One region of the Priestia sp. 3CA3 genome, then DNA from elsewhere that is predicted to be linked to it. Evidence: riboswitches for the same ligand, from Rfam matches in the RefSeq annotation. Region 1 holds a riboswitch; each other region holds the start of a gene.
What was found. Region 1 has a riboswitch for cobalamin ahead of AC1VNJ_RS05875 (cobyric acid synthase). Riboswitches for the same ligand answer to the same signal wherever they lie in the genome.
Positions count from the first base shown of each region.

Region 1 (7,447 bases):
CGAACGATGAATCGTTCGGATTTTTTTATTGGTATGGCAAGCCTAGGTGTTGCGTATGTAGCTGCTTCTAGCGGTTGATTTTGTTATATCTCAGACCTTTTTTTACGGTAAATAGTTTGAATATTCTTTTATGTTTAACCTAAGAAAAATGCGGTTAAATAGGAGGAGTAGTCCTCAAATCTTCTGTGGAATTTATGCGCTATACATAAGCAATTCAACGATGTTTTACAAAAAAATAAAGTTTTTAACTTGGTTTTTTAGAGAATATTTGTTAACATATCCACTTGTGAGGTCTTAGTAAGAGGAGGATGATGTAAAGAATCCCATATCGGACGCAAGGGCGTAGATATGTGGAGTGGAAATTTTAAAGGAGGATATTATGTCTGATCAAGGAAATCAAGGAAAGTTTAAAAAATCAATATCGTTACTTGACCTAACGTTAATTGGGATGGGAGCTATTTTCGGTTCCGCCTGGTTATTTGCGGTTAGTAACGTAGCGTCAAAGGCTGGTCCAGCCGGAAGTTTTTCGTGGCTGATTGGCGGAGTCATTATTTTACTTATCGGTTTAGTGTATGCTGAACTTGGAGCAGCGCTGCCGCGTACCGGTGGAATTATCCGTTATCCGGTTTACTCACATGGTCATTTAGTGGGTTACTTAATTTCATTCATTACCATTATTGCTTATACAAGTTTGATTGCCATCGAGGTAACGGCTGTACGTCAGTATGTTGCGTTTTGGCTTCCTGGTCTAACTAAACATGGTTCTGAATCGCCTACTACAATCGGCTGGTTATTTCAGTTCGCGTTATTAACGCTATTTTTTATCATTAACTACGTAAGTGTAAAAGCATTTGCTAAGTCAAATGTTATTATATCTGTGTTCAAATATGCGGTTCCTCTTACAATTATCGTCGTGTTAGCTTATCACTTTAAATCAGCTAACTTTACAACTGGCGATTTTACTCCGTTTGGTTTTAATGGTATTCAAGCAGCCATTTCAACAGGTGGCGTTATGTTTGCTTACCTAGGACTTCACCCTATTGTTTCTGTAGCCAGTGAAGTTAAAAACCCGCAGCGTAATATTCCAATCGCGCTCATTATCTGTATTGTACTTTCAGCGATTATTTACACAGCACTGCAAGTATTGTTCATTGGTAACATTCCGGCTGATATGCTATCAGGAGGATGGGGAACAATTCAAGAGCAATTCTCTTTACCATTTAAAGATATTGCACTTATTTTAGGCCTTGGCTGGTTAGTAACGCTTGTTATTTTTGATGCTATTTTATCACCAGGCGGTAACGGGAACATCTTCATGAATACAACTTCTCGTTTAGTTTATGCTTGGTCTCGTAATGGAACACTATTTAAACGTTTCTCAAAAGTAGATAAGAAAACAGGAATTCCACGTGCGTCACTATGGCTATCGTTTGGAATGTCCGTATTCTGGACACTGCCATTTCCTTCTTGGGAAGCGCTAGTAAACGTATGTTCAGTAGCACTTATTCTGTCTTATGCGATTGCGCCAATTTCAGCTGCTGCATTCAGAGTAAATGCAAAAGACCTTAAAAAGCCTTTCAAATTAAAAGGCATGAGCGTTATTGCTCCTGTGTCATTTATCTTCTGTTCATACATCGTATATTGGTCAGGATGGACGACAATTTCTTGGCTTCTAGGATCACAGCTTCTAATGGTTGTTATCTACGTAGCATTTAAGAAATACGTACCAACTGACGTTGTAAAATTTGCACAGCAGCTTAAATCTGCTTGGTGGCTAGTTGCTTATTATATTATTATGCTTGTTATCTCTTACCTAGGCTCATTTGGTGGAGGACAAGGTGTGCTAAGCAACCCGCTTGACTTAATTTTAATTGCTCTTGTTTCAATCGGTATTTTCTACTGGGCGAAATACACGGGTTTACCAAAAGCAGTTATCGATACGGATGATTAATAAAAAACACGGCATGAATTCATGCCGTGTTTTTCGTTTGTATAGGGGTGTACTCTATTTATTTATCAAACAGCCACGTTTTTAAGATAGCAGCATACTCACGAAAGTAGGCTTGAAGTTTAATTGAATTTGGTGTCTTTGCACCTAAAGGATAAACGTCAAAACCTTGACGCTTGGCAATAATAGAGGCGCGAAATAAATGAAAATCACTGCTAACAAGCACGACTTTTTTGTGTTGAATATCAACTTTCTTTTTAGTGAAAGTGAAATTCTCAAAAGTAGAAGTTGACTGATCCTCTTTTATCATTCGATTCTTTTTAATTCCTTCTTTTCGTAGAAAACGATAGGCTGCTTCTGCTTCAGAAATTTCTTCATCGGATCCTTTTCCACCCGTTACGATAACTTTTGTTTGTTTATGAGTCTTTAAATAAGATAAAGCCGTTTTTGCTCGTTCTTTTAAACTAGGAGACATTTGATCTCCGTCTACTTTCGAACCTAAAATGAGCACATAATCTGCTTTTTGCGGAACAGGCTGATGAGCGGTTTGATACATACAAAAAGACATGATTGCTATGTAAAGAACAAGCAAACTAATAAAGATATAAATGATTTTTTTCTTCAACTACGAGCACCTTCCTAGCTATTTCATAAGATGTTTGGAAAATAATTGTTATTATAGCATACGAGACCCAAATAAGTATAAACACAGTAATATATAATAATAGAAGAAAATCGTTATTGTGAATGGTTATAAAATTCGTTACAATAAAGAATAAATGATTTTAAAAGTGCCTCTAAGGAGGATAATAGGGAAATCGGTGTAAATCCGGTGCAGCCCCCGCTACTGTAAATGTGGATGAACCTGCAAAGACCCACTAGTCAAACTAGGAAGGATGCAGAAGTAAAATGAAGCATAAGCCAGGAGACCTGCTTTTAAAAACCCCTTATTTTTCGGTGGGAGAAATAAGTCAAGACAATGTGTTAATGAGCGCATGACCAAACCTTGACTTTTACAGTTAAGGTTTTTTTATGTGATAGGGAGTGGAAAAAGTGAAAAAAGGAAAACCTCTTATGATTCAAGGAACGCACTCAGACGCTGGAAAAAGCATGATTGCTACAGCGTTTTGCCGTATTTTTAAAGAAGACGGCTATCAAACTGCACCGTTTAAATCGCAAAATATGGCGCTTAATTCATACATTACAATGGATGGAAAAGAAATTGGAAGAGCGCAAGGAATTCAAGCTGAAGCGGCTGGAGTAGAAGCAACAACCAATATGAATCCTATTTTAATTAAACCAACTCGTGATCATGAATCTCAAATTGTCGTTCATGGAAAGCCGCTTCGTAATATGTTTGCTTTTCAGTATCGGCAAGAATTTTTTAATGAAGGTTTGAACGTTATCACGGAGTCTTATAAAGAGCTTGCCAATCATTATGATCGAATTGTGATTGAAGGTGCTGGAAGTCCTGCTGAAGTGAATTTGAACGATCGGGAACTGGTAAATATGCGCGTAGCAAAGATAGCCCAAGCCCCTGTTGTGTTAGTAGGAGACATTGATAAAGGAGGGGTTTTTGCGAGTCTGGTGGGTACTCTTCAATTGCTTCCAGATGAACATAAACCTAGAGTAATTGGAGTGTTAATCAATAAATTCCGAGGAGACTTAGAGCTTTTAAAACCGGGGTTGAAGTGGTTTGAAGAATACACGGGAGTTCCGGTACTAGGAGTCATTCCTTATATGCACGACGTGGAAATTGACGCTGAAGATTCGCTATCACTCAGAAATTACTCAACGCTTGTAAATCCGTTAAAAGAAATCGATATTGCGGTTATCTCGTATCCTCGCATCTCAAATTTTACAGACATTGATCCTCTAAGCTTAGAAGAAGACTGTCATGTGAGACTTGTAACCAAGCCATCACAACTAGGTACGCCTGATTTAATTGTTTTACCAGGAAGCAAAAATACGATTGAAGATGCGCAATTTTTACAAGAAAGCGGCCTGGCTCTAGCCATTAATCAAGTCTTGAACGCAACGAACGCTCACGTTATTGGCATCTGCGGGGGATATCAAATGTTAGGAGAGACAATTACGGACCCCGATGCAGTAGAGTCCCGGATTGAATCTATTAAAGGGCTGGGTTTGCTTCCAGTGGAAACCGTTATGACAACCAGCAAAAAAACAGAAAGAGTTTCTGGATATGTTCAGTTAGAAAGTGAGAAGGTTTCGATTGAAGGCTATGAAATTCATATGGGAAAGACGGTTTCTAAAAGCATGACGAAAGCCTTTGCGGTGGTAGATGATCAAAAAGAAGGAACGGTTAAAGACAACATCATTGGCACGTATGTTCATGATGTGTTTCATAACGATGCTTTGCGCAGAGCTTTGCTTAATCAAATTCGTAAACATAAAAAATTGCCGCCTATTACGGATACATTCAACAGTCGCCTGCAAAAAGAGGAGTCTTTTTCAAAAGCAGCAGCATATGTGAGAGAAGCTATAGATATGGAAAAGCTGTATCATTTAATAGACAACTATAAAAGCCCGGAGCAAACACAAAAAGTGTAGCTTGTAGAGGTTTTCGCTTGTTTTTTCACCGAGAACTTTAGTACGCTATTCTACGTTGCCTAGTTCAACAGTCTAGCACTCGTAACAAATAAAAGATGATTTGTTTCCAATACTATGTAGGATGGAAACATGGTTTATGGACAGGAAAATGAATGGTTAATGTAATGTAAAACATCACGCCTCGTTTCCTAGAGGAGCTGAAAGTATTGATTTTTAAACGTATTTTTTTAAACAAAGCATCTATTTTATACATAGTCAGTTTATTTATTGTATGTACTTCGGTGATTATGGGAGTATTTATTGGTACAGTTTCGTTAACCGTAGGAGATACAATCAAAATTATTATTGGCCACCTTACCGGACTATCCTTATATCACGGTCCGGAAAACATGGATTTAATCATTTGGCAAATTCGTTTTCCAAGAGTACTGGTGGCATTTTTAGTAGGAGCTTCGCTTTCAATAGCAGGGGCTGCCTTTCAAGGGCTATTAAGAAACTCTCTTGCGGATCCTTACACGATCGGAGTTTCCTCAGGTGCAACCCTTGGCTCTGTCATGGCAATTTATTTTCACTGGAGTATTTTTGGTTTGTCTATCTTCACGCTGCCTGTAGTCGGCATCGTATCTGGTTTTATTACTCTTCTTTTAGTTTTTGGTATTACGAAACTCGCAAGCGGCAATTTGGCCAATGAAACCATCATCTTAGCGGGGATTATTTTATCATCCTTTATGAGCGCGCTTATTTCATTAATTGTAGCTCTTTCTCCTGAAGAAGATGTAAGGCAGGTTTTATATTGGCTAATGGGAAGCGTATCAATGAGAGGATGGTCGCATATTCAAATTTTAGGGCCGTTCTTTTTAGTCGGTACGATTATGCTGCTGTTACATGTGAAAGAGCTGAACGGCTTAGCATTTGGCGATCAATCCGCTCAATTTATGGGGATAGACGTAAAGAAGAAAAAAAGAATGATTTTAATAGGTGCATCCGTATTAACCGGGGCTGCGGTATCAGTATCTGGGGCAATTGGATTTGTTGGCTTAGTTATTCCCCACGTAGTGCGTCTCGTAGCGGGAGCTAATCATAAGCATGTACTGCCGCTTTCTATTTTAATCGGAGGAAGTTATTTGGTTTTAGCCGATTTATTAGCAAGAACGATATTAGAACCTCGTGAACTGCCGATTGGAGTCGTAACCGCCTTAATTGGTTCGCCAATTTTTACGCTGCTGCTTGTAAAAGAACGTATGCGGAAAAGAGGAATATCATGATTGAACTATATAATGTGACGGGAGGATACGATAAACAGAAACCGACCGTTCGTGACATCACGTTCACCGTAGACAAAGGTTCTTTTGTTGCTTTACTAGGACCAAATGGAAGCGGAAAAACAACGCTTATTCGCTTAATTATGAATGTATTAACCACTCAATCAGGAGAAGTGAAGGTAGAAGGGAAGTCAGTGAAGGCTTATTCACCAAAACAACTGGCGCAAAAAGTTGCAGTCATGACGCAAGAAAATCAAATTGGATTAGAATTTACGGTTCAAGAAATTGTTTCACTGGGACGTTATCCTTATCAGGCAAAAGGTTTGTTTAGCACTGTATCAGCACAGGATGAAGAAGTGGTAGAAAGCGTGATGAAATTAACAAACGTCTGGCACTATCGAAATCATACCTTTCAATCGCTGAGCGGTGGAGAAAAACAGCGGGTGTTACTTGCTAAAGCACTGGCGCAAGAACCTGACTACTTACTTCTTGATGAACCAACGAATCACTTAGATGTAAAACATACGATGGAACTGCTTCAGCTGTTAAAAACGTTACAGCAGGAAATGAGCTTGACGGTTCTGGCCATTTTGCATGATCTCAACATTGCCTCGCTGTTTGCAGATAATGCCGTATTATTGAAAGATGGAAGAGTAGAAGAAACGGGGATGGATGCCATTTTTCAGGATGCAGCTACGTTAAAAAGAGTATATGGCGTTGATTTGCATGTATTTCACCATCCCGCTGTGAACAAGCGGCAAATTGCTTTTGTGCCGCCGTATCAATATCCAGAGACGGACTTCCATGAGTTGTATCAGTTGCAAAAGGAACCGGGCAAGCTATGTTTATCCTTTGCTCGTCCTTTGAGAACTCTTTCACTGGGTTCCAATGAAACAGGTCTAGACTGGTGTCAAGAAATTGTTCAACAGCAAAGCAGTTCTAACACGGCGTGGAAATCTGCGTCTTTATCTAGTCATGAAGTTCGCTTAAAAGACGATAAAGGTTACTCGTGGCTGACTGTACTGACACATGGACAAAAAGAGAATGAAATGAATATTGTTCTACTAACAAATACACCGCTTTCGGACGCGAACCTACTTCATGCTGCGATGAAGGTAATTGAATACCGGGCTTTCTTAGGAAAAACAGGCCGTATTGTTGTAGCATCATCTCATCATAAAGAAGAAAATCAAGAAGAAATTTCAGCGTTCTTAATGGAACGCCTACAGAAAGAATTACAACTATTTATGGAAACAAAAATGACCGACAATTGCTTTAAATAAGCAGTAGCGGTCATTTTTTATTCTTCGGAGTGATCAGGCTTTTCTGTTTCACCTCCTGAACTCATCGTTGTCTCAGTTGTATGTTCATCAATCTTTTTTTCTTTTAGCTTAACAGAGAATAAGTCTTTGACTTCTTCATCCACTTGATCAGAGTCAGCGCTGTAAGTTGTACCAATGTTTAAGTGGCCGGTCAAATCTTTAATTCCTAGCTGGCCAAAATTATTACTAAGGTCAATTTTGTCTAACAATACTTTTTCCACCATAATTTTTTCAACAACAATGGACTGCTTTGGCTGAGTTACTTCATCAATCTTTTTGTCAAGAGTTTTCACCATCTCATATAAAGCTGTATTGGACGATTCTTCCTTTAACGCAGAGAGCTG
Region 1 is NZ_JBXENJ010000002.1:204,039-211,485, reverse strand. It holds gene AC1VNJ_RS05885 (APC family permease) at 380-1,951, shown strand; gene AC1VNJ_RS05880 (YdcF family protein) at 2,010-2,573, opposite strand; cobalamin riboswitch at 2,721-2,900, shown strand; gene AC1VNJ_RS05875 (cobyric acid synthase) at 2,993-4,519, shown strand; gene AC1VNJ_RS05870 (FecCD family ABC transporter permease) at 4,726-5,784, shown strand; gene AC1VNJ_RS05865 (ABC transporter ATP-binding protein) at 5,781-7,064, shown strand; gene AC1VNJ_RS05860 (hypothetical protein) at 7,082-7,447, opposite strand, start outside.

Region 2 (7,447 bases), on a different contig from region 1:
GATACTAGCACGACCGTCTGAGACTGCGCAAACAGCTTATCGAGCGCTTCTATCATCTGACGAAAAACCTCTTGTTTACCTTCTTTTGTTTGCCACCTTTTTTCGGTTAAAAAAAGCTCATTGGCAAGCCAGTTTGTGACACAATCCAAGAGTATAGTATCATCACTTCGAAGGTTTGGAAGAATTTGTTGTAAATCTACAGACTGCTCGATCGTTGCCCAAGGCGTGTTCGCCGCTTGACGTTCTGTTTGATGAAGCTGGATACGTTTTTGCATTTCACTATCTGTTTGCCGGCTTGTGGCAATATAAACAGCGCGCTTTGTACAAAAAGTTTGAACCATGTTCTCCGCTGCACGTGATTTGCCGCTTCGAACCCCTCCGCTAATAAAGATGATCATATTTCATCGAGTCCTTGTTTGATTACGTTAAGTAAATAGTCATTTTCTTCTTTCGTTTTCACAGCCAAACGGATATAGCGTCCATTTAAAAATGGGAAGTTTTCAGTATGCCGAGCTACCACACCGCGGCTTGCTAAATAGATAAGCCAGTCGCGCGTTTTAATAGACGACGGAACGCTGCAAAGATAATAGTTTGTTTGAGACGGAGAAACCAAAAGCCCCCATTCTTCTAGTTGACTCAAGATCCGTTTTCGTTCTTGTTTAATATAATGTACGGTTTTTTTCACAAAATCTTTTTCATCTACACATATCATCCCTACTTGCTGCGACAATCCGTTTACACTCCAAGGAGGTTGTTTTTTAGACATCTTGCTAATGATTTTTTCATTTGCCAAAATATAGCCAAGGCGAAGCCCCGCAATATTAAACATCTTTGTCATCGAACGCACAACAATGAGATGTTCATAGTTTAGAATAAGAGAATCAAATGAAGGCTGATGTTCGACAAAATCAATAAATGCTTCATCAATTATTAAGTATGTACCATGATGAACAGCAGCTTTTACTACTTTCATCCATTCCTCGTGACTATACATAACGCCCGTTGGATTATTTGGGTGACAAATCCATAGTACTTTTATATCCGGAAGAATACTCATAATCAACTCTATATCCCAGCTCCAGCCATTTTCTTCAGCTAAAGGAACGTATGTCACTTCACATCCATACGCTTTACTTGCCTGTTCGTATTCGAGAAACGTCGGCTGTACAATCCCCGCTTTCTCTCCTGAAAATAAAGAAGCAATAAGGAAAAACGCTTCAGCGGCCCCATTTGTGGGCAGCACTTGGGCAGCGGAAACATGATGATGAGCTGCAAGTTTATTTTTTAGTTCTGTTACTTCAGGATCAGGGTAACTAAACGCAGCTTCCTTGAATTCGTTCCACTTTTCGTGAAGAACAAGGGGAGCCCCTAAAGGATTTGTGTTTACGCTAAAGTCTTTTAGATGCGACAAATTCTCGGCCCCTATTGCTTTTAAAAAGACATTGGGGTTAGCTCCATGTGTAGGTAATAGCACTAATAACTCCTCCTAACAAAAGATAGAATAACCACGTAGCATAGACCGTCCTTTTCATAATGAAAACAGCTTGTTCAATATGACCGGCTTGCAGGGGAATGAGTGGTTCGCCCATTTTTGCACGATTAGATTCTATGCCTTTATATGTATTAAGCCCGCCGAGTTGAATACCTAAAAGGGCAGCCACTGCACTTTCCCCGTATCCGCTATTTGGACTTGGATGCTTCTTAGCATCGCGCTTAATCAAACTCGTTACATGCCAAAGAGAATATTGGCTTTTTGCTACATTAACAGCGGTCATCACCACTGCAGTTAACCGACTTGGAATATAGTTTAATACGTCATCGGTTTTTGCACTAAAATAGCCGAACAGAAAGTAGCGGTCATTTTTATACCCAACCATTGAATCGCATGTGTTAATAGCTCGGTAAAAAAAGGCTAGGGCTCCTCCTCCTATAAATGCATAAAAAAGCGGAGCTGTAATACCATCACTTGTATTTTCAGCCACGGTCTCTACCGTCGCTCTGGCAATTTCTCCTTCTGATAAACGATCCGTATCTCGTCCCACAATCATGCTTACTTCATATCTAGCTTTCTCCATATCTCCTAGCTGAAGCGGCTTTTGCACCTTATAAGCAGCTTCGCTTAAGGAACGAGTGGATATAGTAGTCGCAATCATTACGCCCTCTACTAAAACACCTAGTATAAAATGAACTCCGTACAAAGCATGAAGGAATAAAAAAGGAATAACTCCTGCGAGCACCACCATACTTATCACAAGAAGCAATCCTTTGAATCGTTTTCCTGCGCCTTTATTTAATCTGGAATCCATCCAATAAATCCACTTGCCAAACCAGCGAACGGGATGCGGCCAATTTTCTGGGTCACCTATGATTCGGTCAATGAGTAGAGCAATCGTCATGGCTGTCAGGTGTGCAATCATCGCTTGTGCAATACTCATTTCTTCACCTCTTTTCCTTAAGTGCCTGCTCTAAGCTTATTTTTACCAGCTTGGCTACCGCTTGACCTAAAGCGGTCATAGAGCCTGCATATTCATATAATGGTCCTTGCTGAGACGCTGCAACTGAGATACTGTCCGTAGATGTTCCCGTAGCAATCGTCTTTGTAGCTGGATCTATGACACCCAGCTGTGACAGCGTTTTTGTTTTGGCTTCTGTAGCGGCAATAAAAAGCTGTAAAAACGCCGCATCCGTAAGCGTGCCTTCCACGAAAAAAAACATATTAATTGTACCGGGAGAGGAATAAAATGGAACAGCTTCGTCAGCTGTAATATCCACTGCGTTTCCTACTCCAGCCGTTATCACGGAAGCTACTCTTACTCCGTAGCCTTCATAACAGTAAACCGCTCTTTCTTTTAACCAAACCGCTGTCATCAACCCTACGATTTGCTCATGGCGCACATTTTCTTTCATCAAATATTGCTCATACTCTAAAGAAGGAGTATCTGAATAATAGTCTTTATGAACAAATCGATTGTAAAAGGTGTCCGTTTCCATGATGCCTGTTCCTAAAACGCCTGAGCTGTATGTTTTATAAGAAGTCTCGGTTTTCATGATTAAAAGCTCAGGCCGTTCTTCAATTTTAAGATGTGAAAAGGGACCAATCCCCTTTTCAATTCGAACTGGAATATGGTCCCTCTTTTTATTTATTGTACACCTCAGGGTATACTGCTTTTGCTAAGTCCTCTAAGCCATCTACAATACGAGGTCCTAAGCGGTTGATTTTGTTTTGATCAACCTTTTCGATGTTCCCCTCTTTTACAGCAGTCATGCTGCTCCAAGCGGGACGCTTCATAATCTCATTTTTGTCTGCATCATACGTTGCGATAATAACGTCAGGGTTTAACTTAACAACTTGCTCTTCAGAAAACTTAACCCAACCCTTTTCACTAGCCGCTACGTTATCAGCACCGATCATAGTAAGCATTTCGTTCATGAACGTACCTTTTCCTGTTGTATAAATCTCAGGAGCTCCCGATACCTCTATCCATACTTTTTTACGATCTTCTTTTGAAATCGTTTTTGCTTTTTTCTCAATTGAAGCTACTTTTTCTTTCATGTCTTTAATTGTTTGATTAGCTTCTTTTGTTTTACCCGTTAATTTACCAATTTGCGTAATAGAATCATAAACCGTATCAAACGTTGTTGAATCTTTTACAACAAATACCGGAATACCCGCACTTTCAATTTGTTTAAATACTTCATCTGAAACGCCCATACTTGAAGCGTGTGCCAGCACTAAATCAGGATTTAAAGCAATAACTTTTTCTGCATTAACGTTCATATCTCCCACCTGCGCTTTTTTCTTTACGCTTTTAGGATAATCATCGTTGCTTGTGACACCGACTAATTCTTTTTCAAGGCCAAGGGCATATACAATCTCCGTATTACTTGGCATTAATGAAACAATTTTCTTAGGCTGTTTTTTCAACGTAATTTCTTTATCACGCGCGTCTTTTACCTTCACTGGAAACGCAGCTTGTGACGTTTGTTCTGTATCTTGCTTCGTTTTTTTATCACTGTTGCTTTGGCTGCCTGCACCGCATGCAGCAAGTACGATGACTAACAGCGCAATAATGGAATACGAAAGCCATTTTTTCATCTAAATACTCCCCCTATATATTGTTCATTGTGAATACGAAACCTCCACGTTAAAGAAAAAGCAAATGATCATGCAAAAAGCAGCGCTATCCCGTTTTTTCCGCTTTGACTATGTATACTGCTCGGCAGCAGCTTCAAAATAAAAAAGCTTTACTTTCAATTGAAAGCAAAGCAGGTAACGTCAAGATAAGCAGGAAAAGAATCCGTTCACTATACTTGATATGTATGTTCATTACCCTGCTTCACCCTTCCTCGAAGGTTTCACAGCTAACAATAAGGCAGGTCTCCTGACTTACGCACAAAGCGCTTACAGTGGCGGGACCGCGCTGGTTTTTCACCAGACTTCCCTTTTCACTCAATCTTTAAATTGAGACCTTATTGCTTTACGATTATTCACTTGTCCTAGTATACCCCACTCATCGAAAAATGGAAATAGCCATTCTCACAAAAAAAGCTGCGAGAATGCTCTCGCAGCTTAGGGAATTAAAGAGTTGCTAAAAATTCACGGACCGCTTCAGGCGTTTTAGCATTTGCACTGTGCAGGTGCGCAATTTTTTCACCGTTTTTATATACAAGAAGAGAAGGAATACCCATTACATTGTTTTCAGCAGAAAGTTCTTCAAACTCATCCTTGTCAATTTTAAACCATGCTTTATCTGTATTTTCGTCAACGATTTCATCAATAAACATATCCAAACGTTTGCAATCAGGACACCACGTTGTCGTAAAAATCCCAACGCTTAGTGTTTCATTCTTAATTTGTTCGCGAAATTGTTTTTCTTCCGTAAATTGTTTCATTGTGTTACCTCCAGCGTCTATTCGTTCCTTCCTACAATTCTATAGTAAGAAGTCTGACTTCATTATAAACGATTTTTTTATCGTTGTGCTAATGTTTCAGCTTATTTAGACCATAACGGTTTTAGACGTAAAAAAATGCTAGCTTAAAAAAGCTAACATTTCGAAATTGTAGAATGTTGTGTCTATTATCAGCTGAACCACTTAGGCGGCATGTTTCGGTTCCAATAAATTTTCCCTAAATCATAATGCTTTTGAAAATTATCTGCGGCCGCATGATAGTGAAAATTAAACCAGTATCCATCTTTTGGAGGATTTTCACGCCGTACATGAAACCGTATTAAGTCCTGACCGGTTTCCCGGTCATATACATGGAAAATCTTTTCACCGTAGCCAGCAGCAGGGTGCTCGCTTATCTCGAGATTCTGAATTGACTGTTCACGTTCAGTGCCAATGTCGGTCAGCACTTCTTCAATTTTAGGTAACACTGCTTGACGAAATTCATCTTCAATGACAGGACCAATTTTTGTTCCGAATTTTTCCACTGACTGTTTTTCAGCTGATTCCATTGCATACGTAACAAATGATGAAACGTCTTCATATTTTGGTTCTTCATATGGCAAATGAATATCTTCTATAACAGCTGTGACAGGAGTTGTTTCTCTTACATACCCTGCTTTATGTTGCTTGTCCGCTTTTGCATCATCAACGTATAAATATTCTGGTGGAGTGACAAGCCCAAATGTAAATACTGTAATAAATACAATTAGCATTCTTTTTATCCATCTAGGCATTCGTATCTTTCCTTTCTCATCTTTTCCCATATGGTCTTTTCATATTGTAAAATTCATTATCATAACTCACTAGGTATTGTAACATACTTATTAATTTTTTACCTATATTTGCTTATTCATTTATGCTGTCTACGGGCATTTGACGACTTTTCAGTTACCACCTTCCTTCTTCTGTTTGAGGTTGTCACACCGAGCGGAAACCTATACAAGATATTCCTTTTTTGCTGGATGCTTAAACACAAAAGTATTTTTATGTTCAAAAATATATCATACTTTTATGAACTTTAGATGAAATTCATAAAAAAAACTTCCAAAACTTTTTAATTCCTAAAAGGTTTTGGAAGTCTTTTCAATGAGCGTAATTAATTTTACTTTTTTGGTTATTTTTGTATATCAATTGTCCCGTAATGAAATTTTGATGTTTTTCGTTTTTGCACAGTAAATCCATGCTCTTTAAAACGACTGCTTTTCCAATGATCTTTTAGCACGACCTTTTGTTTGGCTACTCTTTTTGCTTCTTGTATAGCCATTGGCGTCAGCGTGGTATACAGTGCTATTGCTTTAATACCGTTAATTCCATTCGATTCCTCAATTTGTTCTTGAAACATAGGATCAAAGTAGACAACATCAAAAGAATTATCTTCACAACACGCCAAAAACGATTCAAAATTTTGATGAACCACGTTTATAAGCTTCATTGCATCATTCAACTCTTGTACGTCACTTTCCCAATTTAAAAGTCCTTGTTTGACTAAATAAGCTACATAGCGGTTGCCTTCTAGTCCGACAACTTTCCCGTTTTTCCCTACTGCTGCGCTCGCCATCATACTATCCGATGCAAGACCAAGTGTACAGTCAAGCACGCTCATTCCTTTTTCTAAACCAGCAGCTTCAATAAACGGATCTCGTTCTCCGCGCAGCCATCTCTTCACTCTAAACATAGCGGAATTTGGATGAAAAAAAATAGGTTCTTCTTCATTTTGGACGTGCAATTCTACTCTATTTTTACCGACAACCAGCACGTCTGCCGCTTCAAGATTTTGAAGATCTGCAACAGATTTCTTCTCTCTTGTTACAAAAGGTATACTTAAATCAGCGGCTACCTGTTTGGCTTTTACAATCATCTGTTCATTTGTTCGACCAGCAGTCGTAACAATCACTTTCATAACTCCCCCTACACTGTTTGGCTATTTACATAAAGAAAAAGGATGCCGATAGACATCCTTTTTCTTATAAAGTATATGCGATTTTTCTTTAAAAATCTATATACTAGATGTGACAAAAGCAGGACATTTTATGAACAGTGCTGCTTAAAGCCATTTAAAATGTTTTCAAAAATAACTTCTAACGGCTGACCTTCAATTTCATGTCGAGGAATAAAATGAACAACTTCTTTTCCTTTTAAAAGTGCCATAGACGGTGATGAAGGCTCAATGTCCCCAAAATATTCACGCATTTTAGCTGTTGCTTCCTTATCTTGACCGGCAAAAACAGTTACCACTTGATCTGGTTTTTGCTCAGACTGTAAGTACGCTTGCGTTGCTGCAGGACGTGCTAAACCAGCAGCGCATCCACAAACTGAATTAACGACAACAAAAGTTGTTCCTTCTACGTTTTCCATAAAATCAACTACGGCTTCCTCTGTTGTTAATTCTTCATAACCAGCTTGAGTTAATTCTTGACGCATTGGTTTAACTAACTGACGCATATATTCTTCATATGCCATTGACATATTAACATTCCTCCTAACAATCATTCACGCT
Region 2 is NZ_JBXENJ010000006.1:243,311-250,757, forward strand. It holds gene AC1VNJ_RS17665 (bifunctional adenosylcobinamide kinase/adenosylcobinamide-phosphate guanylyltransferase) at 1-398, opposite strand, end outside; gene cobD (threonine-phosphate decarboxylase CobD) at 395-1,474, opposite strand; gene cbiB (adenosylcobinamide-phosphate synthase CbiB) at 1,449-2,435, opposite strand; gene AC1VNJ_RS17680 (adenosylcobinamide amidohydrolase) at 2,440-3,048, opposite strand; gene AC1VNJ_RS17685 (ABC transporter substrate-binding protein) at 3,137-4,096, opposite strand; cobalamin riboswitch at 4,356-4,488, opposite strand; gene AC1VNJ_RS17690 (thioredoxin family protein) at 4,579-4,893, opposite strand; gene AC1VNJ_RS17695 (YpjP family protein) at 5,082-5,684, opposite strand; gene AC1VNJ_RS17700 (class I SAM-dependent methyltransferase) at 6,065-6,850, opposite strand; gene AC1VNJ_RS17705 (BrxA/BrxB family bacilliredoxin) at 6,979-7,416, opposite strand.
Region 2: it holds a riboswitch for cobalamin, as region 1 does, so the genes downstream of both, AC1VNJ_RS17685 (ABC transporter substrate-binding protein) here and AC1VNJ_RS05875 (cobyric acid synthase) in region 1, are expected to answer to the same signal.

Region 3 (7,447 bases), on a different contig from region 1:
AATTACTTCAGGGTAGCGGCGCAGTTTATCCGGCGCCCAGCCTCCAGGTACTAAAATAGCGTCATATTCAGCTGGATCAACATCTTTAAATGCGTAGTCCGATACGGCTGGAACACCGTATTTCCCCATGTACGTTTCGTTTGCTTTTTCTCCAACTAAATGTACTTCTGCTCCTTCTTCGCGAAGACGCATCACTGGATACCATAGTTCTAGATCTTCAAAGTCTGCACTAACAAGCGCAATAACTCTTTTATTTTCTAAGCGCATCGTAACACCTCCGCCATCAGTATAGCATGTTGGAGAATAAGATTGAAAATAAGGAACTAAATTGTACATAATTAAAGGATTTTTCAAGTGCCCTTCAGAAATTTTTTGTATGCCAAATGGTCTAATTTTATATTTTCACTTGACTGGGGACAAACACCACACTACAATGTGTAGTGTAGTGTTCATAATGTTGTAAAATTATCCAAATAAGAAAGACTTTCTGATTTAATTGCTACATTTCTTTTTTCGGGCTTTCACACTACATAATGTAGTGTTTTTCAAATACACTTAAAGGAGGAAGTAAAGTGAATAAAAACGTCGAAATTGGTTCACTTATTATTCGTTTAGTATTAGGTTTTACATTTTTAGTACACGGCTTTCAAAAATGGCAAGGCGGGATTGAAAATACAGTAGGGTTCTTCGATAGCTTAGGAATCCCTGGTTTCATGGCATATATTGTGGCAACAATTGAACTTGTAGGTGGGGTTCTGATTATCCTTGGTCTAGCAACAAGAGTCGTAGCTGCTTTATTTGTGGCAGTTATGCTTGGCGCTATTTTTACAGCCAAGCTTAAAAGCGGATTCGTTGGCGGGTTTGAGTTTGATATTGCCTTAATTGCCATGTCTGCTCACCTATTTCTTGCAGGAAGCCAGTTCCTTGCTCTTGATAAAGTGGTATTTAAAAAGAAAGAAACTGCTTTTTCTCTTCAAGAAGAAAGCAGTAAATAAAAAAGAAAGCTTATACTCTCCCAATATAAGCTTTCAGGTTAGTCCCGCCGTTTGAGGCGGGCTTTTTTTATATTTGAAGCAGCAAATTCGCAAATAAAGAAGAACGCTCGGACAACGTATCAATTTGAATATGTTCATATTCTGCATGTATTCCTTTTCCGCATGCTCCTAATCCATCCAACGTGGGAATGCCAATGGCCGCTGTAAAATTGCCATCACTTCCGCCTCCAACAGCTGCTTCTTCTAATTTCATACCCAGTTTGGCCGCAATTGACTGAGCGCATTCAAATAACTCTTCCGTTTGTTTAGACTTAACCATTGGAGGACGGTTCATGCCTCCTGTTACTTCAATCTTAATCCCTTTTAAAATGGGCGTTAAATTCAAAATAATATCCGTCATACGTTTTGCTTCTTCTTCTGTAGAAACACGTAAATCCACGTGCGCTTCTGCATATTCCGGCACTACATTTGTACCGCTGCCTCCGGTAAATGTCCCAACGTTCACCGTTGTACCTTTTTCATAATCGGTTAAGCTCTGCAGAAAAATCACTTGGCGCGCTAGCTCTTCAATAGCATTGATTCCTTCTTTGTGGTGATTACCAGCGTGGGCTGCTTGTCCCCACACCTTTACGGTAAAAATCCCCGCTCCTTTGCGCGACGTTTTTAACGCACCTGAACCCGCCACCGCAGGTTCAGCTACTAGCACAGCTTCACTTCTTTGTGCTTCTTCTTCTATATATTTTTTAGAGGAAATTGATCCAATCTCTTCATCTGAATTGCAGAAAAACACAATTTTTTTATCCATTTCTAAGCCGAGCTCTTGAATCGCTTTAATTGCCCATATTGATTGCACAATGCCGCCTTTCATATCTAAAATTCCCGGACCATAAAGCTTGTTTCCTTCTGTTCTTAGACTCAGCCTTCCCTTTTCCCATACCGTGTCAAAGTGACCGATAATTAAAAGCTGCTTCTCTCCTTCTCCAATCGTAAATTTCAAATGGTTTCCTACTTCTTTTTCTTCTATGATTTCATACCCCACGCCTAAACGCTTCTGAAACAGCTGCGTTAAATACATTCCACACTGATCCACTAACTCTTTACAGTAGGACGGTGATTCTTTTTTCACAAATCCAACTAAATCTTCGAGCATCTCTTGTTCATGTTCTTTTAAATAACTAAATACGCTTTGTTCTACCATTACCTGACTCAAATCAATTCCTCCTCCAAACAACCCCTGCTGCTTGTGCATTCACTGCTTTTATTTATCGTACGTATGAGTATGTTCTACGTTTCACATAACGACCTTAAATTATCCTTAATTATAATGGTTTTCAGACAATTTTCCATCCTTAAAATACAGATAATACTTTAACTTATTCATAACTGACCGAAAATAGCCATAAACTTCAACAAATTTATACAAAAAAGCTTCAATCTTCAACAGATTAAAGCTTTCATTTTATTAATTGACATTTATTTTGATATTTTTCCCTTTTGACTTCACACTTACAAAAACAAACATAGACACTAAAAAAACAAACAAAATAACGCCAACCATTTCAAAGTTTACTTCGGCCCATGGATTAAAGAAAGTGAATGCTAAGTAGAAGGACACCCCGTATGCGAGGATAACAATAATCCAGCCCATCAAGCGGGAAGCAGATTGCCCAAACTTACTCGATTCATTCACCATTTTATGTACAATCAGTGAATCGATTGTATCTGTCAGCATCATACCAAACATAAATACTAGTCCTAATAAAAGCGGCGTATATTTGCCTGCGTTCCCTACAGCTAGAGACCACACGGCCGTTTGACTGACCGTTTCAGCCGCTAGGGCAAACAGCGCTCCTACAAGAATAATTAAAAAAGGATTCGTTGTTCCTTTTGCGATTTTCGGAATAAACTTCCCTTTTAACCCGCTCACCTGAAACTCTTCTTCTTTGTTTTTAGTTCGAAGCAAATGATATGTGTTTAATGTCCCAATCAGAAAGAGAGAGATGATAGATACCCAAGATGCAAAATGATCGAAATATGCTGGAAACGTAAAATTCTTCATCACTACGCCCAGCACCCCGGCCGTGACGGCCACCATTCCTCCATGACCGAGTGAAAACAGCGTTCCGACCCACGGGGCAAAACGGCTGCCCATTCGCCAATTATATCGGGTCTGGCCATCAATAAAAGCTAAGTGATCTGCATCTAATCCGTGCCTGATTCCTAATAAAAAGACAAGTAAAAAAACTGATAAACCTTCCATTTCCTACACTCCTTTTTTTAAAATAAAACGTAAAAAAGCCTCAATTCTATAGAAATTGAGGATGTGTCGGCATATGAAAATAAACAGTAATTGCTCACTGCGTACCTTGATACACCGCCTCTTTCCTAGAAGAGTCAAGTGTACAGAATAGGTAGGTCTCCTGGCTTGAGATCATCATTTTCTACCGCCTTCCCCGTTTTGAGTGACGATAAGATAGAAAACTCCCTGCTTACAGTGGCTGGACCGCTCGAGATTTGCACTCGATTCCCTGTTACCTCTTACGCTATGTAAGAGCACCTAAACTGTGCGAATGATTCATTTTCTTCCTCATTATACTAGTACTCCTTACAAATGAATAGAGAAAATTCAAATAAAAAAGCCCTGCTAAGCTTTACATGCTTAACAGGGCTTTTTAAAGCAATTAAACTACTTCTACCGTTACGTCTACGTTGCCGCTGATTGCTTTTGAATACGGGCAGTATGAGTGGGCTAGGTCTACATATTTTTTAGCTGTTTCTAAATCTAAGCCTTCGATATGAGCTTCAAGCGCTACAGCAATTTTTACTCCTTGATCAGCTTTATCTGGAAGCAGCTGAACCGTAGCTTTTACTTCACTGCTTTTAATTTCTACGTTATGTTTTTTCAACATAAATTCTAACGCACTGTTGAAACAAGCACTGTATCCAGCTGCAAATAGCTGCTCTGGGTTTGTTGCTGTTGTTGCTTCTCCACCAAGCGCTGGAGGTGTTGCAACGTCTAAATTAAAGATATTATCTAAAGAATGAACTTCTCCTGTTCTTCCACCTGTGTTAACGACTGTCGTTTCATATAAAGCTTTCATGTATAAATCTCTCCTCTTTTTTAGTAATTTTATTAAAATTTTTTATTTATCGTTTCTGTAATTTAATTGTACACAATTTAATTTTAAAAAACAAGTGTTAAATACATTAAAAATTTTCCAATAAAAAAAGCCGCGTATATGCGACTTTTTCTTAATAATATTGAGACTGTTCGTCATAAGCTGATTTTCGAAAAATAGACAAGTTGGTAATAGCCCTCATCAGTTTCGTATTAAATATAACATAATGAATAAACAGCGCCAGCACGCAGCCTAAAACGGCTCCTGTTAACACATCGAATGGATAGTGAACGCCAACCCATACCCGTGAAAATGCAATGAGTGCACCCATGACAACCCACATGCGCCCTGAACGTTTGAAATGCAGCCAAATGGTAAAAGTGATAACTAATGCAGATGTAGCATGATCGCTTGGAAATGAAGAATTCGCGGCGTGATCAATAAGCTGATTCACGTGGTGAGAGATAAACGGACGATCTCGATAAGCAAATAAACTAATCACTTTATTGATAATGACTCCTGTGGCACAAGCACATAAAGCTTGAAATGCTACAACACGGCTGCCGTTTTTATTAATAAGTAAAAACAAGCCGAGTAAAACAATAAGTACATACTGGGCATAATCTGCAAAGAATACCATTAACGAATCTACAAACTTCACATGCGAGGCATACTGATTCACCGCATGGAAAATGGTATAGTCTACTGAATTAATAGCTGATAACATAATCGAAATCCTTTCTTATTTTTAAATGTCATTAGCTATCTTATCAGTTTCTGAAGAAAATGAACATTATTTCTCGGGCTATTATTGATATATTTAGTAAATAACCATTGATTTCCTTATCATTTATACACCCCGAATCTCTCCGTGCTATAATGTACGCAACTATACATAGACACAAGGGGGAATTTTTTTGAGTAAAGGCAGAATTTTAATTGTAGAAGATGAGCGCAAAATTGCTCGTTTAATTCAGCTAGAGCTTGAACACGAAGGGTACGAAACGGGCATGGCTTATACAGGGACAGAAGGATTGGCAGAGTTTCAAGAACACAATTGGGATTTGCTGCTTTTAGATGTCATGCTTCCTGAACTGAGCGGACTCGAAGTACTTCGTCGCATTCGAGCAAACGATGATCAGACGCCCGTTATCTTATTAACCGCTCGAGACGCCCTTCCTGATAAGGTAAGCGGACTAGATTTAGGAGCGAACGATTACATTACAAAGCCCTTTCAAATTGAGGAGCTTTTTGCACGTATCCGCGTATGGCTTCGCCATCCTGCATCAGCATCTCCTGCTGAAAAAGAAGCAGATACTCTGCAGCTAGGAACTTTAGTTGTTAATGAAAAAACGCGAGAAGTCACGCGTGAAAATGAAGCTATTGAGCTGACTCCTAAAGAATATGATTTACTTGTCTATATGCTTCAAAACAACAATCAAGTGCTAAGCTTTGAACAGCTTCTTACAAACGTGTGGGGATTTGATTACTACGGCGACACCAATATTGTATACGTATACATTCGTTATTTGCGCAAAAAGATTGATGCACCATTTTCAACACCTTATATTCAAACGGTGCGCGGCGTTGGCTATATGCTTAAGGAGTAGCTTATGAAACTGCAAACAAAGATTATCCTTACATCAACTGCCCTGCTTTTTATTCTCTTAGTAATTGCAAACAGTTCGATTTACTTCATTTTCAAGAAAACCATGGAAGACAATGCAATTGAACGTTTACAAGCAGAAACAAGCAACGTAACAAATGGGCTAAAACAAACAAGTTCGACGGTTAAACAAGCCAATTTGCTTCGTGCCTATTTGCCTCCTAACGGAATGATTCGTATTTTGCCTAAATCAGGGAGTCCTTTAGTTGTATCGGTTACTGATCAAACGAAAGAGCTTCAGGACTTATCCTATTCTTATTATTCAAATGAACAAACAACCATCAAAGAAGACGACGGCCACCTATACGCAATTTCGCATACTCCGGTCATTTGGACGAACGGTGAAGTCGTTTCTTTAGAAGTCACGGAACAACTCGAAGACGTGGAACAATCTTTACAGACGTTAAAATTCATCTTGCTTATTGCCTCTCTTGTTATATTAATTCCGACCATATTTGCCGGACGGCTTTTAAGTAAAATCATTTTGCGGCCTATCAAATCTCTTATTCATACTATGGAAGAAATTCAAGTGTCTCGCACATTCAAAAAAATCGCTCTCTCTTCCTCTTCTAAAGATGAGTTAGATCAAATGGCCAACACCTTCAATAATATGATGGATTTATTAGAGGAAAACTATAAAAAGCAAGAGCAGTTCGTATCCGATGCTTCTCATGAATTAAAAACACCCCTGACCGTGGTAGAAAGCTATGCCAATATGCTAAAACGATGGGGGATGAAGCGTCCAGATATTTTAGAAGAAGCCATCGAAGCCATTCACTCTGAGTCTTTACGCATGAAACAGCTTACGTCTCAAATGCTGGTGCTTGCGAAAGATGAGTCGCAGTGGGAGCTTCACATGGAACACGTAGATGCGGCGGCCGTCTGTAACCAAACAATCAAGCATCTAGAACAAGCTTTTGAACGAACCATTTATTTAAATATAAAAACGGATCATCCCGTCGTAACAGCGGATGAAAAACGCTTAAAGCAGCTGCTTTACATCCTCTTAGATAATGCCATTAAATATAGTGAAAAAGCGGTAGAGGTAACCATAACAAGAAGCGAAAGCTTTATGATTACGGTCACAGATCAAGGAATTGGTATTCCAAAAGAAGACTTATCAAACGTGTATGAACGCTTTTTTCGCGTAGATAAAGCAAGAAATCGAGAAACCGGTGGTTCAGGGCTTGGGTTATCCATTGCTCGAAAGATTGTAGAAGCCCATAGCGGACGTATTGAGATTAGCAGCGATGAAGGAAAAGGGACATCCGTAACGGTTTGCTTTCCTCTTTGATTTCTCACCGTTTCTTAGAGATTTTTAAGAATTGCCTGCTATACTATTTTTCATAATACTGGAGGTGAATGTATGAAGAAAACGGTGCTTTTTATACTTATCTTTCTTGCTGTTGGTTCAGCTTGCTTTTATGGAATAGCAAAAGCAATGAATCCATCTGATACCATTTTATCCGAGTCTGAAATCAGCCGTATGATTCAGCAGAAATATGGCGGCACGATTGAAAATGCAAGTTTTTCTCAAAAAGATGATGAACCGATTTATCTAATTACTTTGCTTAAAGGTGATATTCCATACCACATCACATTAAATGGAGAAAATGGAGAAGTCCAGTCATTAATCAAACAAAAAGTAGAGAAACAAACGTCTACTC
Region 3 is NZ_JBXENJ010000011.1:91,233-98,679, forward strand. It holds gene AC1VNJ_RS23325 (type 1 glutamine amidotransferase domain-containing protein) at 1-267, opposite strand, end outside; gene AC1VNJ_RS23330 (DoxX family protein) at 573-995, shown strand; gene AC1VNJ_RS23335 (M20 family metallopeptidase) at 1,063-2,226, opposite strand; gene AC1VNJ_RS23340 (HoxN/HupN/NixA family nickel/cobalt transporter) at 2,458-3,255, opposite strand; cobalamin riboswitch at 3,389-3,571, opposite strand; gene AC1VNJ_RS23345 (organic hydroperoxide resistance protein) at 3,677-4,096, opposite strand; gene AC1VNJ_RS23350 (undecaprenyl-diphosphatase) at 4,248-4,841, opposite strand; gene AC1VNJ_RS23355 (response regulator transcription factor) at 5,032-5,724, shown strand; gene AC1VNJ_RS23360 (HAMP domain-containing sensor histidine kinase) at 5,728-7,074, shown strand; gene AC1VNJ_RS23365 (PepSY domain-containing protein) at 7,147-7,447, shown strand, end outside.
Region 3: it holds a riboswitch for cobalamin, as region 1 does, so the genes downstream of both, AC1VNJ_RS23340 (HoxN/HupN/NixA family nickel/cobalt transporter) here and AC1VNJ_RS05875 (cobyric acid synthase) in region 1, are expected to answer to the same signal.

Region 4 (7,447 bases), on a different contig from region 1:
TAACTGATTACAGCGTTTATTCGCCATATATTCAATGTACTGCTGCAGTTCTTTCATCGTAATGCCGTCGAATTTTTCTCCAATAACAGATTCCGCCCATTCAATTTCAAGACGAGCTGCCTCTTGGAACGTTTCAACTACAAACGTTTCTAGCTCCTCCGTACGATAAGCTGGATTTTCATTTAGTACTTCCTTGAAAATCTTTTCAAATAACCCAACGTGAAGCTGTTCATCACGATTGATATAATTAATCATCGTAGATGTCGCCACCATCTTTTGATTTCTCGCAAGATTATAGAAGAACGCAAATCCGCTATAGAAGAAAAGTCCTTCTAAAATAACATCATATACCATAGACTTCAAAAAGTTTTCAACCGTTGCTTCTTCGCTAAATGCTTTATATCCGTTTGTAATAAAGTCATTTCGTGCGCGAAGCTTTTCGTCTGTACGCCAGTATTCAAATACTTCATCTTGTTTTCCTTTTGGTACAAGACTTGATAAAACATATGAATACGAATGATTATGAACCACTTCTTGCTGCGCTAAAATAATCATTAGAGCGTTAATCGAAGAATCGGTTACATAGTCAGCTACTTTGCTAGCATAATCTGATTGAATACTGTCCAGTAGCGCCAGCAGGCCAATAATTTTTAGAAAGCTCTCTTGTTCGTCAGCGGTTAACTGAGGGAACTGTTTAATATCTTGACCCATATTAATTTCAAACGGCGTCCAGAAATTAGCTAGCATACGCTTGTATTTAGGGAACGCCCATGAAAATCGGACGTCATCCCAGTTTAGAATATTGGAGCTCTTGCCGTTGATGATTCCTGTCGAACGGTTCGGAGCTGTTTCGTTCATTAATTCTCGTTTTAACATGCTTGTCATCAATTATTCACTCCTTTTAACTATGACAGCTTTCACATTCTTCAATGACTTCACTTGATGTTGAACGTACGTAATAGGTCGTTTTTAATTTTTCTTTCCATGCCGTCATATGAAGATCCAGCAGCTCTTTTGCTCGGATATCATTTTGTACATATAAATTGAATGAAATAGATTGATCAATATGACGCTGGCGCTTGGCGTTTTGCTTAATGCTCCAGTGCTGATCAATTAAATAAACGGACTTATAATACCAGTTTGTTGCTGGCGATAAATCTGGTGCCGTCACTGGGATTTTATAGTTTTTCTTTTCCTCTGAATAAAACTTACGGAAAATCGGATCAATACTTGCCGTAGAACCCGCGATAATAGATGTTGATGAATTAGGTGCTACAGCCATTAAATATCCATTTCTTATCCCATTGCTTTGAACTTCGCTACGCAGTTCACTCCACGCTTCGCTCGTGTATTCACGTGTTTCAAAATAAGCGCCTGACTCAAAATCTGAGCCTTTAAATAATGGATATGCGCCTTTTTCTTTAGCTAAGTTCATGCTTGCCTGCACGGTTAAGTAAGAAATTTGTTCATACAATTCATCGCAATATGCTACCGCTTCATCTGTCTCCCATGCTATTTTCTTTAAGGCAAGCAAATGGTTCCAGCCAAATGTGCCAAGCCCTACTGCGCGGTACTTTTGATTCGTTAGCTTTGCTTGAAGTACCGGCAAATCATTTAACTCAATAACATTATCAAGCATGCGTACTTGAATTGGAATTAAACGTTCAAGTACATCTTCAGTTACGGCTCTCGCTAAGTTAATAGAAGAAAGATTACATACAACAAAATCGCCCGGATTCTTTGTAATAATAATTTTTCCGTCTTCCGTAATTTCCTCTGTTACGACCGTTGTACTTTGGTTTTGCGTGATTTCTGTACATAAGTTACTGCAGTAAATCATGCCCGCGTGTCGGTTTTGATTAGCTCGGTTAACCGTATCACGATAGAACATATAAGGAGTTCCGGTTTCAAGCTGCGAAAGCATAATGCGCTTGAAGATCTCAATAGCAGGCACTGTTTCTCTTGAAAGCTGTTCATTGTTTACACACTCAGCGTAACGAGTGCGGAACGAACCGCTGCCTTCTTCTTCATCATAAAAATCTTCTAACGAGTAGCCCATCAGCGTACGAACTTCGTGAGGATCGAATAAGTGCCAGTCTTCACGTGCTTCTACTTTTTCCATAAACAAATCTGGCAAACATACGCCAGTGAATAAATCATGCGTGCGCTGGCGTTCATCACCATTGTTCAAACGCGCGTCTAAGAATGAAAAAATGTCTTTATGCCAAACATCTAAATATACAGCAATAGCTCCTTGTCGTTGACCTAGCTGATCGACACTTACAGCCGTATTATTTAGCTGTTTCATCCATGGAATTGTTCCTGATGATACGCCTTTAAAACCTTTTATATCACTTCCTCGGCTTCTAATATGACCGAGGTAGACACCAATTCCGCCTCCATTTTTACTAAGCGTGGCCAAATCTGTATTGCTATCATAAATACCGCGTAAGCTGTCATCAATCGTATCAATAAAGCAGCTAGATAGCTGTCCGTAGCTCTTTCCTGCGTTTGAGAGTGTTGGTGTGGCAACCGTCATATATAGACTAGAAAGCGCCCAGTACGCTTCTTTTACTAATGCTGTTCGATTTTCTTTCTTTTCTTGAGACATCAGCGTCATAGCAATGATAAGAAAACGTTCTTGCGGTAATTCGTATACACGCTTATCATGTGATGTCGCTAAATAGCGATCTGCTAATGTCAGCAATCCAATGTATGTAAATAAACGATCGCGTTCAGGAATAATGACTGAAGCAATTTCATTAATTTCTTCTTCTGTATATGTTTTTAATAGCTGTTTATTATAAATGCCGATTTTTGTTAGTTCTTGAATAAGCTGATAAAACGAACCGTACTTCTCTTTTTTATCATAACCTCGGTTGTCCGCTGCTTTTCGATATAGTTCGTTTAAGTAGACGTCTGCCGCCACGTACGTCCAATCTGGTTCTTCCATTGAAATACGCTCTAGGGCTGCCAAAATTAGTACGTTTGCAACCTTTTCGTCCGTCATATTTTCCTTTACTGTAACAGTTTGAATAACCTTTTCCTCATACAAAGAAAAATCAAGTTGCGTAAATTCTTTTTTTAAACGTTCAATATATGCAGTTAATTCATGTAGAATTGTAGGCTTTAATGTATTCACCATAAATATGGCTCCTCTCTTCACTTCAAAATAAAAAATCGCTCACCGTACCTCGGTGAGCGAATAGAACGAAGATAGAAGAAGACACTAAGTCTTTTCTCAATCCTCGCTCTACCCTCTCACCTCCCGAAGAAGATAAAACGACATAAAAAAGGCAGGTCTCCTGACTTATGCTTCTTTTTACTTTAAGGCCTTCCCATGATGTTTACTCACAGTGGATCTCCTTATTTCATCAGCATTCACAGTTGCGGGGACAGCTTTGGATTTTCACCAAATTCCCTTTTAAGTCTTTTTATCAGACACCTTTTTCACTGGAAAACACAAAATATAGTATTTTATTATTGTTTAACAAACAACATATTGTGTTATGTTATAAACACATTATATAGGACAACTTAGAAAACTATCAACCTATTTTCAAAAATAATTTTGTTTTTTACGATAAAATCCTTCGACTTTTTTCATCAAACTACTCCATCATAACATGTTTTGACACGCTTGATGGAACAATGTGCTCTTTTTAAAAAATTTGTCCTATTTTTCTACTAAACATTGCCAACATCAATAAAAAAACCGTTTTTCATAAAAAACGGTTTTTAATTATTTGTATTCTTTTTCAAATGCTGTGATTGTTTTGATAAACTTTTTATCAATATCGTATCCTATCCCCGGTTTTTCCTTCACCTTTATTACTCCGGCTTCTACCTCTACTTCGGGCTTAATAATATCTTTTTCCCAATAGCGAGACGACGCAGAAATGTCACCTGGTATCGTGAAAGAAGGCAGTGTGGCAAGGGCGATGTTATGAGCTCGTGAAATCCCGGCTTCTAACATTCCGCCAACCCAAAGCCTTACACCGTGTAGGGCGCATAAATCATGAATTTTTTTTGCTACAGACATTCCGCCAACTCGACCGATTTTCACATTGATAATCTTGCAGCTTTTTTGTTCGATTGCATGACGTGCATCTTCATAGCTCACAATACTTTCATCTAAGCAAATCGGCGTCTTCATTTGCTTTTGTAATAATCGATGATCAAGGATATCATCCGAACTTAACGGCTGTTCGATCATCATTAAATTCAATTCATCTAGTTTTTTCAATGAATCACTATCGCTTAACGTATAGGCTGAATTGGCATCAGCCATAAGAGGAATGCTTGGAAATTCATCTCGAATTTGTTTCAGTAGCTCATAGTCAGCGCCTGGCTTAATTTTCACTTTAAAGCGCTTATAACCATCTTTCATATAAGTCTTTATTTGTTCTTTCATGATGGAAATATCATTTAAGCCAACTACCACTCCAGCTTCTACAGCAGGCCTTATTCCGCCAATTACTTCAGCTAAGGGCTTATTTTGGCGCTTTGCATACAAATCCCATACAGCACAGTCCAAAGCTGCTTTAGCCATGTTGTTCCGCTTTAGAGGTTTGAATAACTTTTGAACATCCTCTGGTTTTTGAAGCTGCTGGTGAAGAAGCGAAGGAATTAAAAAATCGTCTAACATATGAAAACATGTCTGAATCGTTTCTTCCGTATACCAAGGAGATGAAAAAGCAACGACTTCTCCCCATCCTGTAAATCCTTTTTCATCTTCTACTTCAAGCAAAATCAATTCTCGATCCTGGACCGTACCATAGCTTGTTGAAAAAGGAGAAAGAAGCTTCATGTCAATTTTATAAAGATGTACTTTTTTGATAATCATCGATTAAATCCCTTTCTGTATGAACGATGATAGCTTCCGGCGTATGATTTTATTAGAGGCCGTTCGCGGCAGCTCCTCTACTCGAACGAAATACTTTGGAAGTTTGTACTTTGCTAAAAATTGTTGAATGTGTAAAGATAACTCTTCATCTGAAACGTCTTCGTTTATAACAATGCATGCTGCAGGAACTTGTCCCCATTTTCCATCGGCTACTCCCGTTACACCGGCCTCTTTAACAGCGGGATGCTTCAACAAAACATTTTCAATTTCAGCTGGATATACATTTTCTCCACCTGAAATAATAAGGTCCGAACGTCTGTCTAATACATATAGAAAACCTTCTTCATCCACTTTCCCGATATCTCCTGTATAGAACCAGCCTTGTTGAAGGGCTTTTTTAGTAGCTTCAGGTTTATTTAAATATCCTTTTGTAACATTTGGACCTTTAACAATGATTTCTCCTGCTTCACGTGTTTCATTTCCATTCTCATCTACAATTTTCATTGCACACGGAAATAATGGTTTACCTGCTGATCCCAGTTTTCGCAAACTATCTTCAGGTGAAAGCGTAACGAACTGTGAAGATGTTTCTGTCATTCCATAAGTTTGATAAACAGGAATTTCTTTATTCACACAAGCCTCTAAAATAGTAAGCGGTGCGGGTCCTCCTCCTAAAAGCATACAGCGAAATGTATTTGGGTATTTACGTTCAGCTAATTCATCCAGCATATTCGATAGCATGGAAGTGACAACCGAAATAATTGTTACTCCTTTGTTTTCAATGGCTTCATTCACCGCTCTTGCTTCAAATCGTTCTTCTAAAATGATTTTCATTCCGTAAAAGACGCTCCGCATTAAAATGGATAATCCGCTAATATGAAACAAAGGAACCGCTATAAGCCAGCAGTCTTTTTCATTTAATCCTAAATTAAGCGCTGAACCAATGGAACTCCACCAGTGATTTCCATATGTCTGCAGCACTCCTTTTGGATTACCTGTTGTTCCAGACGTATACATAATGGTGAACGTCTCCTCGAGATTCCACGTTTTCTGAAAATACGTTTCTGTTTCTGGAGAACTTTTTAAAGAAGATAAAGGAAGCTGAGTAATGGAACTTTGGAACTCTCTCGTTAAAAATGCTTCATCCGTAATAAGCAACGACACGTTTGCATCTGTTAGCTGATAATTGATTTCTTCATTTGTCAAACGCGTATTGACGAGCAGCACCCGAGCGCCAATATAAGAAACCGCATGTAAAATCTCAATAAACTCCACGCTGTTTTTCATGCATAAAGCAATGGTATCACCTTGCTTTACACCGTTAAACGAAAGCTGCTGCGCTACTTTTTGAACACGCTTATGAAGCTCTTGAAACGTAAGCGACTTTTGCAGTGTTTCTACCGCCACTCGGTTTGGCGTCAAATATGCTCTTTGCATAAGCCCATTAGGAATCGTTTGGCCACTCATAAATTTCTCTCCTTTTTATACTAATTAACTAAATCAAATTGAAAAAACAGCCTGATGATAATCACCAAGCTGTTTCAGCTGTTTAAGGGAAACGTGGGAACTGTTGGAAGTCTGGATTGCGTTTTTCCTTAAATGCATCGCGACCTTCTTTTGCCTCGTCCGTTGTGTAATAAAGAAGCGTTGCGTCACCCGCAAATTGCTGGATACCAGCTAAGCCGTCCGTATCAGCATTAAATGCTGCTTTTAAGAAACGAAGAGCGGTTGGACTTTTTTCTAACATCTCTTCACACCATTGAATTGTTTCAGCTTCAAGCTGTTCTAATGGAACGACCGTGTTTACTAATCCCATGTCTAGTGCTTCTTGAGCGTTGTACTGACGGCATAAGAACCAGATCTCACGCGCTTTCTTATGGCCTACGATGCGAGCTAAGTAACCAGAGCCATATCCTGCATCGAAGCTTCCAACTTTAGGACCTGTTTGTCCAAAGACTGCGTTATCCGCTGCAATTGTTAAGTCACATACAACGTGAAGAACGTGGCCTCCACCAATTGCATAGCCTGATACCATTGCAACAACCGGCTTTGGAATTACGCGAATTAAACGCTGTAAATCTAGAACGTTTAGACGTGGAATTTCATCTTCTCCTACATAGCCGCCGTGACCGCGAACTCTTTGGTCTCCGCCTGAGCAAAATGCTTTATCCCCAGCACCTGCTAATACAATTACTCCAACGCTTGCATCGTCACGAGCATAAGCAAATGCATCGATCAATTCCATTACTGTTTTTGGACGGAATGCATTGTGCACTTCCGGACGGTTAATCGTAATTTTAGCGATTCCGTTATATGTTTCGTATAAAATGTCTTCATATTGACGTACTGATGTCCATTCAACTGTCATCTTTATTTCCTCCTAATTATGTAGTAGCTAAGAACTCACTTACTATTCTACCAAAAATCTCGGGTTGTTCCACGTGAATTGCATGGCCTGTCCCTAAAATAATTTTAGAAGTAGCATTTGGTATTAATGTTTGCATTTCTTTGGAAATTAAACAAAACTTTTGATCTACTTCTCCTGTAATAAGCAAAACCGGCATCAACAGATCGTCCAGCTTCTCCCAAAGGGACGGCTGG
Region 4 is NZ_JBXENJ010000001.1:14,237-21,683, reverse strand. It holds gene AC1VNJ_RS00085 (ribonucleotide-diphosphate reductase subunit beta) at 1-885, opposite strand, end outside; gene AC1VNJ_RS00080 (ribonucleoside-diphosphate reductase subunit alpha) at 902-3,145, opposite strand; cobalamin riboswitch at 3,279-3,464, opposite strand; gene menC (o-succinylbenzoate synthase) at 3,743-4,846, opposite strand; gene AC1VNJ_RS00070 (o-succinylbenzoate--CoA ligase) at 4,850-6,313, opposite strand; gene menB (1,4-dihydroxy-2-naphthoyl-CoA synthase) at 6,396-7,214, opposite strand; gene menH (2-succinyl-6-hydroxy-2,4-cyclohexadiene-1-carboxylate synthase) at 7,231-7,447, opposite strand, start outside.
Region 4: it holds a riboswitch for cobalamin, as region 1 does, so the genes downstream of both, AC1VNJ_RS00080 (ribonucleoside-diphosphate reductase subunit alpha) here and AC1VNJ_RS05875 (cobyric acid synthase) in region 1, are expected to answer to the same signal.